2 linked regions of the Armatimonas rosea genome follow. The protein of the gene in region 2 interacts with the protein of the main gene of each other region in a pairwise test. Links are inferred from orthologs where the notes say so. Each region holds a gene or a part of one and is shown on either strand. Other genes may lie near its edges.

The links.
Region 1: the proteins of leuS (region 2) and ligA interact in binary tests that used the Escherichia coli proteins (3 or more experiments, as listed by UniProt). The link is inferred for Armatimonas rosea from one-to-one orthologs.

The regions. Positions count from the first base shown.
Region 1 is NZ_JACHGW010000003.1:75,947-79,330, reverse strand. What follows is about bases 324-3,279. They hold ligA (NAD-dependent DNA ligase LigA), read left to right. Parts: upstream 324-767; coding sequence 768-2,792; downstream 2,793-3,279. Other genes in these bases: HNQ39_RS15395 (glycosyltransferase family 2 protein), read left to right, coding at 2,939-3,279; HNQ39_RS15405 (hypothetical protein), read right to left, coding at 324-613. In the rest of the region: HNQ39_RS15410 (hypothetical protein), read left to right, coding at 1-164; more of HNQ39_RS15405, read right to left, coding at 149-323; more of HNQ39_RS15395, read left to right, coding at 3,280-3,384. UniProt on the Escherichia coli protein: DNA ligase that catalyzes the formation of phosphodiester linkages between 5'-phosphoryl and 3'-hydroxyl groups in double-stranded DNA using NAD as a coenzyme and as the energy source for the reaction.
Region 2 is NZ_JACHGW010000001.1:797,752-801,444, reverse strand. Bases 223-3,487 are described here. They hold leuS (leucine--tRNA ligase), read left to right. Parts: upstream 223-551; coding sequence 552-3,287; downstream 3,288-3,487. Other genes in these bases: HNQ39_RS03570 (hypothetical protein), read right to left, coding at 3,384-3,487; HNQ39_RS03580 (hypothetical protein), read left to right, coding at 223-518. In the rest of the region: more of HNQ39_RS03580, read left to right, coding at 1-222; more of HNQ39_RS03570, read right to left, coding at 3,488-3,693.

The sequences.
Region 1 (3,384 bases), on a different replicon or contig from region 2:
AAACCTACTGCTTTTGCCGCGCACAAAAGCTGGTCTCCGCCGTGATGTACACGATTGAGGCGGCTCTCAACACCGAGCAACATACAGACGAGCTAGATGCGGCGTGGGAGGAGTACCAGCAGCGCCGCAAGGCTCCCAAACGCAAGACTCAGAGAAGCAAGTAGAGCCCCTTGCCCTCGGCGGTGGCGGCGTGGAGCATGGCGAGAACGGGGTCGATGATAGCGGCTTTGAGCGGGAAGTCGGCGCGGAGCTGCTCTAGGATCACGGCGCTCTCGGCGACATAGCTGGCGGACTGAAATGCGCCTGGCACGACCGGAAGGGCCCCGCCGCCCACAAAGACACGCCCCTCGGGGTAGAGGTCGATCAGCCCAAAGCGGCACTTTGAGGCGGCGCTGCCTAGGCCAATGTTCTTGGTCGCATCGTAGTAAGCAGACAGTGCCCACGCGGCGCGTGCAGCGAAGTGCTCTTTATCGGGCTCTGGGGCGGAGAGCTGCGCGCGATGGTCGTGGAGAAAGCTCTCCAGGGCGGTGGTGTCTTGGCGATCCAAAATCGGGGCGAGGTCGCGGCGAAAGGCGGCCTCATCGAAAACAAACGCCTGGTGTAGGTTGCTCATGGCTGATTCTATCCGATCCGCATGGCCACACCGCTCCCGTTTAGATCGCCCCATGGCCGGAACGGCCTTCGCAGCACGAAGCGCTCTCCAGTCCCCCCGTTCTGATCGGGGGGAGCTTCCGGTTTCCCCCCGTACACCATAGTATAATTTCATCATGACCTCTACCCCGTCTGAGCGCGCCGCGTGGCTGCGCACCGAGCTTGCCCGTCACAATGTTCTGTACTACATCCACGACTCCCCGGAGGTCAGCGATGCCGAGTACGATAAGCTCTACCATGAGCTGGTGAAGCTCGAGACCGAGAACCCTGAGCTAGTGACCCCCGACTCCCCTACCCAGCGGGTCGGCACCGCGCCCGCAAGCGCCTTTGGCTCCGTGACCCACAAGAAGCCCATGCTCTCGCTGGGAAATGCCTTCTCCGCCGACGAGCTGCGCGAGTTCGATGCCCGCGCCAAGCGGCACCTCGGGCTCCCCGAGGACACACAAGAGAAGATTGCCTATCTCTGTGAGCTCAAGCTCGACGGCCTCTCGGTCTCACTCACCTACGAGAACGGGCTCTTGGTGCGCGGTGCCACCCGCGGCGACGGGGCGACCGGGGAGGACATCACCGCGAACCTCAAGACCATCCCCTCCATTCCCCTACGCTTGGTTGGAGAGAACGTCCCCGCCCTGATTGAGATTCGCGGCGAGGCTTTTCTTACCCACGGCGAGTTTGCGAGAATCAACAGCGAGCGCGAGGCCAGCGGGGAGCCGACCTTTGCCAACCCACGCAACGCGGCGGCGGGAAGCCTGCGCCAGCTCGACCATAGGATCACGGCCGGACGCAAGCTCAAGGTCTGGTTCTATGCGGTCGGGGAGGCATCGGGCTGGGAGCCGGAGAGCCAGCGGGGGTGGCTGGAGCAGCTAAAAGCCTGGGGCCTACCCACCGCCCCCGAGCGCCAGCTCTGCGCGGATATCGACGAGGTGGTCGCGACGGTCGCTGCCTGGTCGGAGAAGAAGAACACGCTGGACTACGACACGGATGGAGTCGTGGTGAAGGTCAACGACTTCACGCTCCAGCGGGAGCTCGGACAGGTCAGCCGCGCACCGCGCTGGGCGATTGCGTATAAGTATCCTGCCTTACAAGTGGAGACCGTGGTCGAGGAGATTCTGGTGCAGGTGGGTCGCACCGGCGCGATCACGCCGCTCGCCAAGCTCGCTCCGGTCTCCGTGGCCGGGGTGATTGTGGGCCGCGCGACCCTGCACAACCAAGACGAGATCGACCGAAAAGATGTCCGTGTGGGCGACACCGTGGTGATCCAGCGCGCCGGTGAGGTCATCCCCGAGGTCGTGCAGGTGGTCACCGCCAAGCGCCCCGAGGGGACCGTTCCCTTCAAGCTCCCCGCGACATGCCCTTCCTGTGGGACTGCCACGGTCCGCGCGGAGGGCGAGGCGGTGACACGCTGCCCCAATGCGGAGAGCTGCCCCGCGCAGCTCCAGACCCGCCTGGAGTACTTTGTTAGCCGCAACGCGCTCAATATCGACGGCCTCGGTGGCGAGCGGCTGGCGCAGTTTATCGACGCAGGCTTGGTGCGCGATCCAGCCGATCTGTTCACACTCACCAAGGAGCAGCTTCTCCCCCTAGAGCGCATGGGCGAGAAGCTCGCTGACAACTTGATCGGGGAGCTAGAGCGCAAGAAGAACACCACCCTGGCGCGGCTCCTCGTGGCGCTGGGGATTCGGCATGTGGGGGAGGGTGGGGCGTCGCGGCTGGCGCAGGGCTTTGGGACGCTCGAAAAGCTCCGCGAAGCCACGGTCGAGCAGCTTGCCCAGGTCCCCGATGTGGGGCTGACCACCGCGCAGAGTGTCCGCACCTGGCTCGACAACAACACGGCGTTTCTGGACAAGCTTAGCTCTGTGGGCGTCGTGGCCCAAGGCGACGAGGCCGCGCCCGTCTCGGACCACTTCGCCGGTAAGAGCTTTGTCTTTACAGGAGCGCTCACCCTCTTCACGCGAGAAGACGCCGAGGCCACGGTCAAGCGCCTCGGAGGACGCGCGGCAGGCAGTGTGAGCAAGCAGACCAGCTACGTGGTCGCAGGACCGGGTGCAGGCAGCAAGCTGGCCAAGGCAGAGCAACTGGGCATCACCGTCCTCACCGAGGACGAGTTCGCGGCGATGCTTCCCGTAAGTGCCGAAGAATAACGCCCCTAGGAACGAGTCTTCGGGCTTAAGAGGGTGATCCACCCACAAGCGGGTACCCGGCCTTCGCAGCCAAGAGGATCTATGGGCACGCAGGTGCCCGTCGCCCTCTTAAGCCGGAAGCCTCGTGCTTCCGGTAGAATATTCCCATGGCCCTGATCTCGCTTGTCTTTCCGATCTTCAATGAAGAGGCAGTTCTCCCCGTGCTGGTGGCGCGGCTGGAGGCACTCCTGCCTATCCTAGAAAAAGACGGCGACACGGTCGAGGTACTCTTTGTCAACGATGGCTCGCGCGACAGCTCGCTCTTGCAACTACGGGAGCTGGCGCAGAAGCACTCCTGGGCGCGTGTGCTCTCGCTCTCGCGTAACTTTGGGCACCAGATCGCGGTCACCGCAGGGATGCACCACGCAACAGGGGATGCCGTTGTCCTCCTCGATGCTGACCTGCAAGACCCCCCCGAGCTCCTCCCGGAGATGATCCGCCTCTGGCGCGACGACGGCTGGGAGGTGGTCTACGGCAAGCGCCGCTCGCGCGAGGGGGAGACAGCCTTTAAGCTGCTCACGGCGTCGCTTTTCTACAAGCTCCTCCACCGGCT
Region 2 (3,693 bases):
TCCTGCGCGGGGCGCTCTCCCACTCGCACTGGGAGCTGCGCCTCCCTCTCCAGAACGAGATCTACGACATTCCCTTGTGCGCCCTGTGCCTTTTCGGGCTCTTTTTCGTCGTACGCTGGCTCCGACAACAGACATTTGTGCAGGCGTGGCAGACTCAGACGCTAGGCCGGATTGGCTTGGTTCTCGCGCTGGTTGTTGGCGTGGGGCTCTGCCTGCTCCCTGGCTCGTGCGGCGTGGCGCTGCTGGACCCGAACCAGTCGGTGGGCGTCCAGCTCAAGCTCCTCGGGCTGCTCTTCCACTACAGCCAGCTCTACCTGACCGTTCGCTACAGCCGCAAGCACGGGACTCTCTGCCCTTGGCTCCTCTTGGTGCTGAGCAACTACCCCGTCGGTGCCTCGTTTGGCTGGCACTACGACATCACCGGCTGGCAGTTTCAGCTCCCCTACGCCGCCGTGCTCCTGCAGGTTCTCTGGCTCGACGTGCTTCAGCCCCGCATTTTAGCACGGGGTCCCTCCTGAGCGACAGAGGCGGTATACTTTGGGGATACAACTATGAGCGACGCTGTAATTGACGAAAATAGCGGGGGGCGCTACCCCTTCCGCGAGATTGAGAAGAAGTGGCAGGCCCGCTGGGCTGAGGCGAAGGTGCACAAGGCCACACAAGACACGAGCAAGCAGAAGTACTACGTGCTTGTCATGTTCCCCTACCCGTCGGGCTCCGGCCTACATGTCGGGCACTGCAAGAACTACGTCCCCGGCGATGTCGTGGCCCGCTTCAAGGCGATGCAGGGCTTCAATGTCCTCAACCCGATGGGCTGGGACGCCTTCGGGCAGCCCGCCGAACAAGACGCCATCAAGCGGGGCGTCAACCCGCGCACCGTGGTGCCGACCCTAGCCGAAGTTTACAAGAAGCAGCTCAATATCCTCGGGGTCAGCTACGACTGGGACCGCGAGATCAACTCCACCGACCCGAGCTACTACCGCTGGAACCAGTGGATCTTCCTAAAACTCTACGAGAAGGGCCTGGCGTACCGCGATGCCGCCCCCGTGAACTGGTGTGTCAATGAGAGCACGGTCCTGGCCAACGAGGAAGTGGTCGATGGCAAGTGCTGGCGCTGTGACGGCCCCGTGGTCAAGAAGCCTCTGCCGCAGTGGAAGCTGCGGATCACCAGCTACGCCGATCGCCTGCTAGCGGGTCTCGATAGCATCGACTGGGCCGAGGGCTTAAAAACCCAGCAACGCGACTGGATCGGCCGTAGCGAGGGCGCCGAGGTGGACTTCAAGCTGGCTCCCCCGTCGGACGGGGGCGGGGGGGGCATAACCGTCTTCACGACCCGCCCCGACACGCTCTGGGGCGCGACTTTTATGGTGCTCTCCCCCGAGCATCCGCTGGTCGCGGAGATTACGACGGATGCCCAAAAAGCCGCGGTCGAGGCCTACGCCGCCGACGCTGCCAAGAAGTCCGATGAAGACCGAACGGCAGAGGGCAAGGAGAAGACCGGGGTCTTCACTGGAGCCTACGCAGTCAACCCCGTCAATGGCGCGCAGATTCCTATCTGGATCGCCGACTATGTCCTAACCGGCTACGGCACCGGCGCGATCATGGCGGTCCCTGCCCACGACCAGCGCGACTTCGAGTTCGCCCGCAAGTTCGACCTGCCGATTGTTCTGGTCTACGCCGAGGCCGACACGCCCACCGAGAGCGAGCTGACCGAGGCCTTTGCCAGCGGCGGCGTTTTTCGAGAGTCTCTAGGCTCGCCGTTCTCAGGCGAGGCACAAGACAAGAGTGTGATCGTCCCCAAGGTCGTCAAGTGGATCGAGGAAAACGGCTACGGGCGCGGCAAGATTCAGTACCGGCTGCGCGACTGGCTGCTCTCCCGCCAGCGCTACTGGGGCACTCCGATTCCGATGGTGCACTGCCCGAGCTGTGGGATTGTCCCCGTTCCCGAAGACCAGCTCCCGGTGGTCCTGCCCGACTGCGAGAACTACAAGCCCGGCCCCGACGGCCGCTCGCCGCTCTCGACCATCCCGGAGTTTGTCCAGACCACCTGCCCGAGCTGTGGCGGCCCCGCCGAGCGCGAGACCGATACCATGGCCGGCTCCGTGGACTCGTCGTGGTACTTCCTGCGCTTCGCCGACCCGCACAACGCGGCCGCCGCGTGGGACAAGGCAATCGCCGACTACTGGATGCCGATCGACATGTATATCGGCGGGCGTGAGCACGCGGTCGGGCACCTGCTCTACTGCCGCTTCTTCACCAAGTTCTTCCAGGACCTGGGGCTGATCTCGGTCGATGAGCCTGCGGCCGCGCTGCGCAACCAGGGAATGCTCAACGCCTTCACGCCCGTGCTCTCGGGGACCGATAAGTCCATCAAGCCCGGCGAGTTTGTGAGCTACCCACGCGACGAGTGGATCGCGCAGTACAATGCCAACAAGGCCCCCATCCCGGCGGAGCGCATTATCGAGGTGGACGGCCAGCAGAAGATCGAGCCTATCGAGGTCGAGTTCGCCTGGCTGAAGATGAGCAAGTCCAAGCAGACCGCCGTGACGCCCGATGAGATGGCAGACAAATACGGCGCGGACTCGCTCCGCACGCTGATTCTCTTTGAAGCGCCCTTCGAGGATACGATCCAGTGGTCCGAGGAGCGCATGAACGGCCCGTACCGCTTCTTGTCGCGAGTCTGGGACACGGTGAGCGGGATTGTCTCCGCGCCGCCTGCACCGGGGACGCCCGAGGCGATCTCGACCGTGCTGAGCGGCGATCTCCCCGACACCTGGGCCCCCATGCCCGACACCGAGGTAAAGGCGCTGCGCCGCAAGCTGCATCAGACTATCGCGAAGGTGACGGTCGATATCGAGAGCTTCCGCTTCAACACGGTGGTCTCGGCCCTGATGATCCTCCACGATGCCCTGCGCAAGTTCTGCAACGCGGGTGGGGTCGCGCACCCGGCGGCACGGGAAGCGGCGGAGGGGCTGACCCTCCTGCTCGCCCCGCTCGCCCCGCACCTCGCCGATGAGCTCTGGGAGAAGCTCGGTGGCCAAGGCTACCTCTACCAGACCCAATGGCCCGTCAGTGACCCGTCGCTGGCCGCCGACGACGAAGTGACGGTCGTGGTGCAGGTCAATGGCAAGGTCCGCGAGAAGCTCCTGCTCCCCGCCGGGCTGGACAACGACACGCTCCAAGCCACCGCGCTCGACTGCGAGAAAGTCCGCGCGGACCTGGAGGGCAAGACCATCCGCAAGGTGATTGTCGTCCCCGGCAAGCTCGTCAATATCGTCGCGAATTAGGTTGGTCGATGATCGGCGGGGATTGAAAATCCCCGCCTAGGCCGCCTTCGGCGAAGCGCCCCGAGGGCGCGTGGGTTCTCCCGCGAGCGTGGGGACTTATTTCTCGACCTGACAGCTCTCCTGCGGGAAAATCAGGAGATAGCCCGTATTGCGCACCTCGGGAACATTGTGGCACCACCAAACGGCCGCTGCCGGGCTCTGTTTCACCAAGGCCTCAATCGCCTCGGCACCGGGGACGGCGTAGGCTTGCTCTGTGAGGTTCTCCGCCTTTCGTGAGAGAACGCCGAAAGCGGACACTGCTATCGGCTTGGCATTGGTACGCCGCAAAGGAATCTTGACTCCAACCCAGGCTTCCCGCATCTTCGCAGGAGCCTCACCCGGCGGGGTGGAGACGATCTTCAGTACC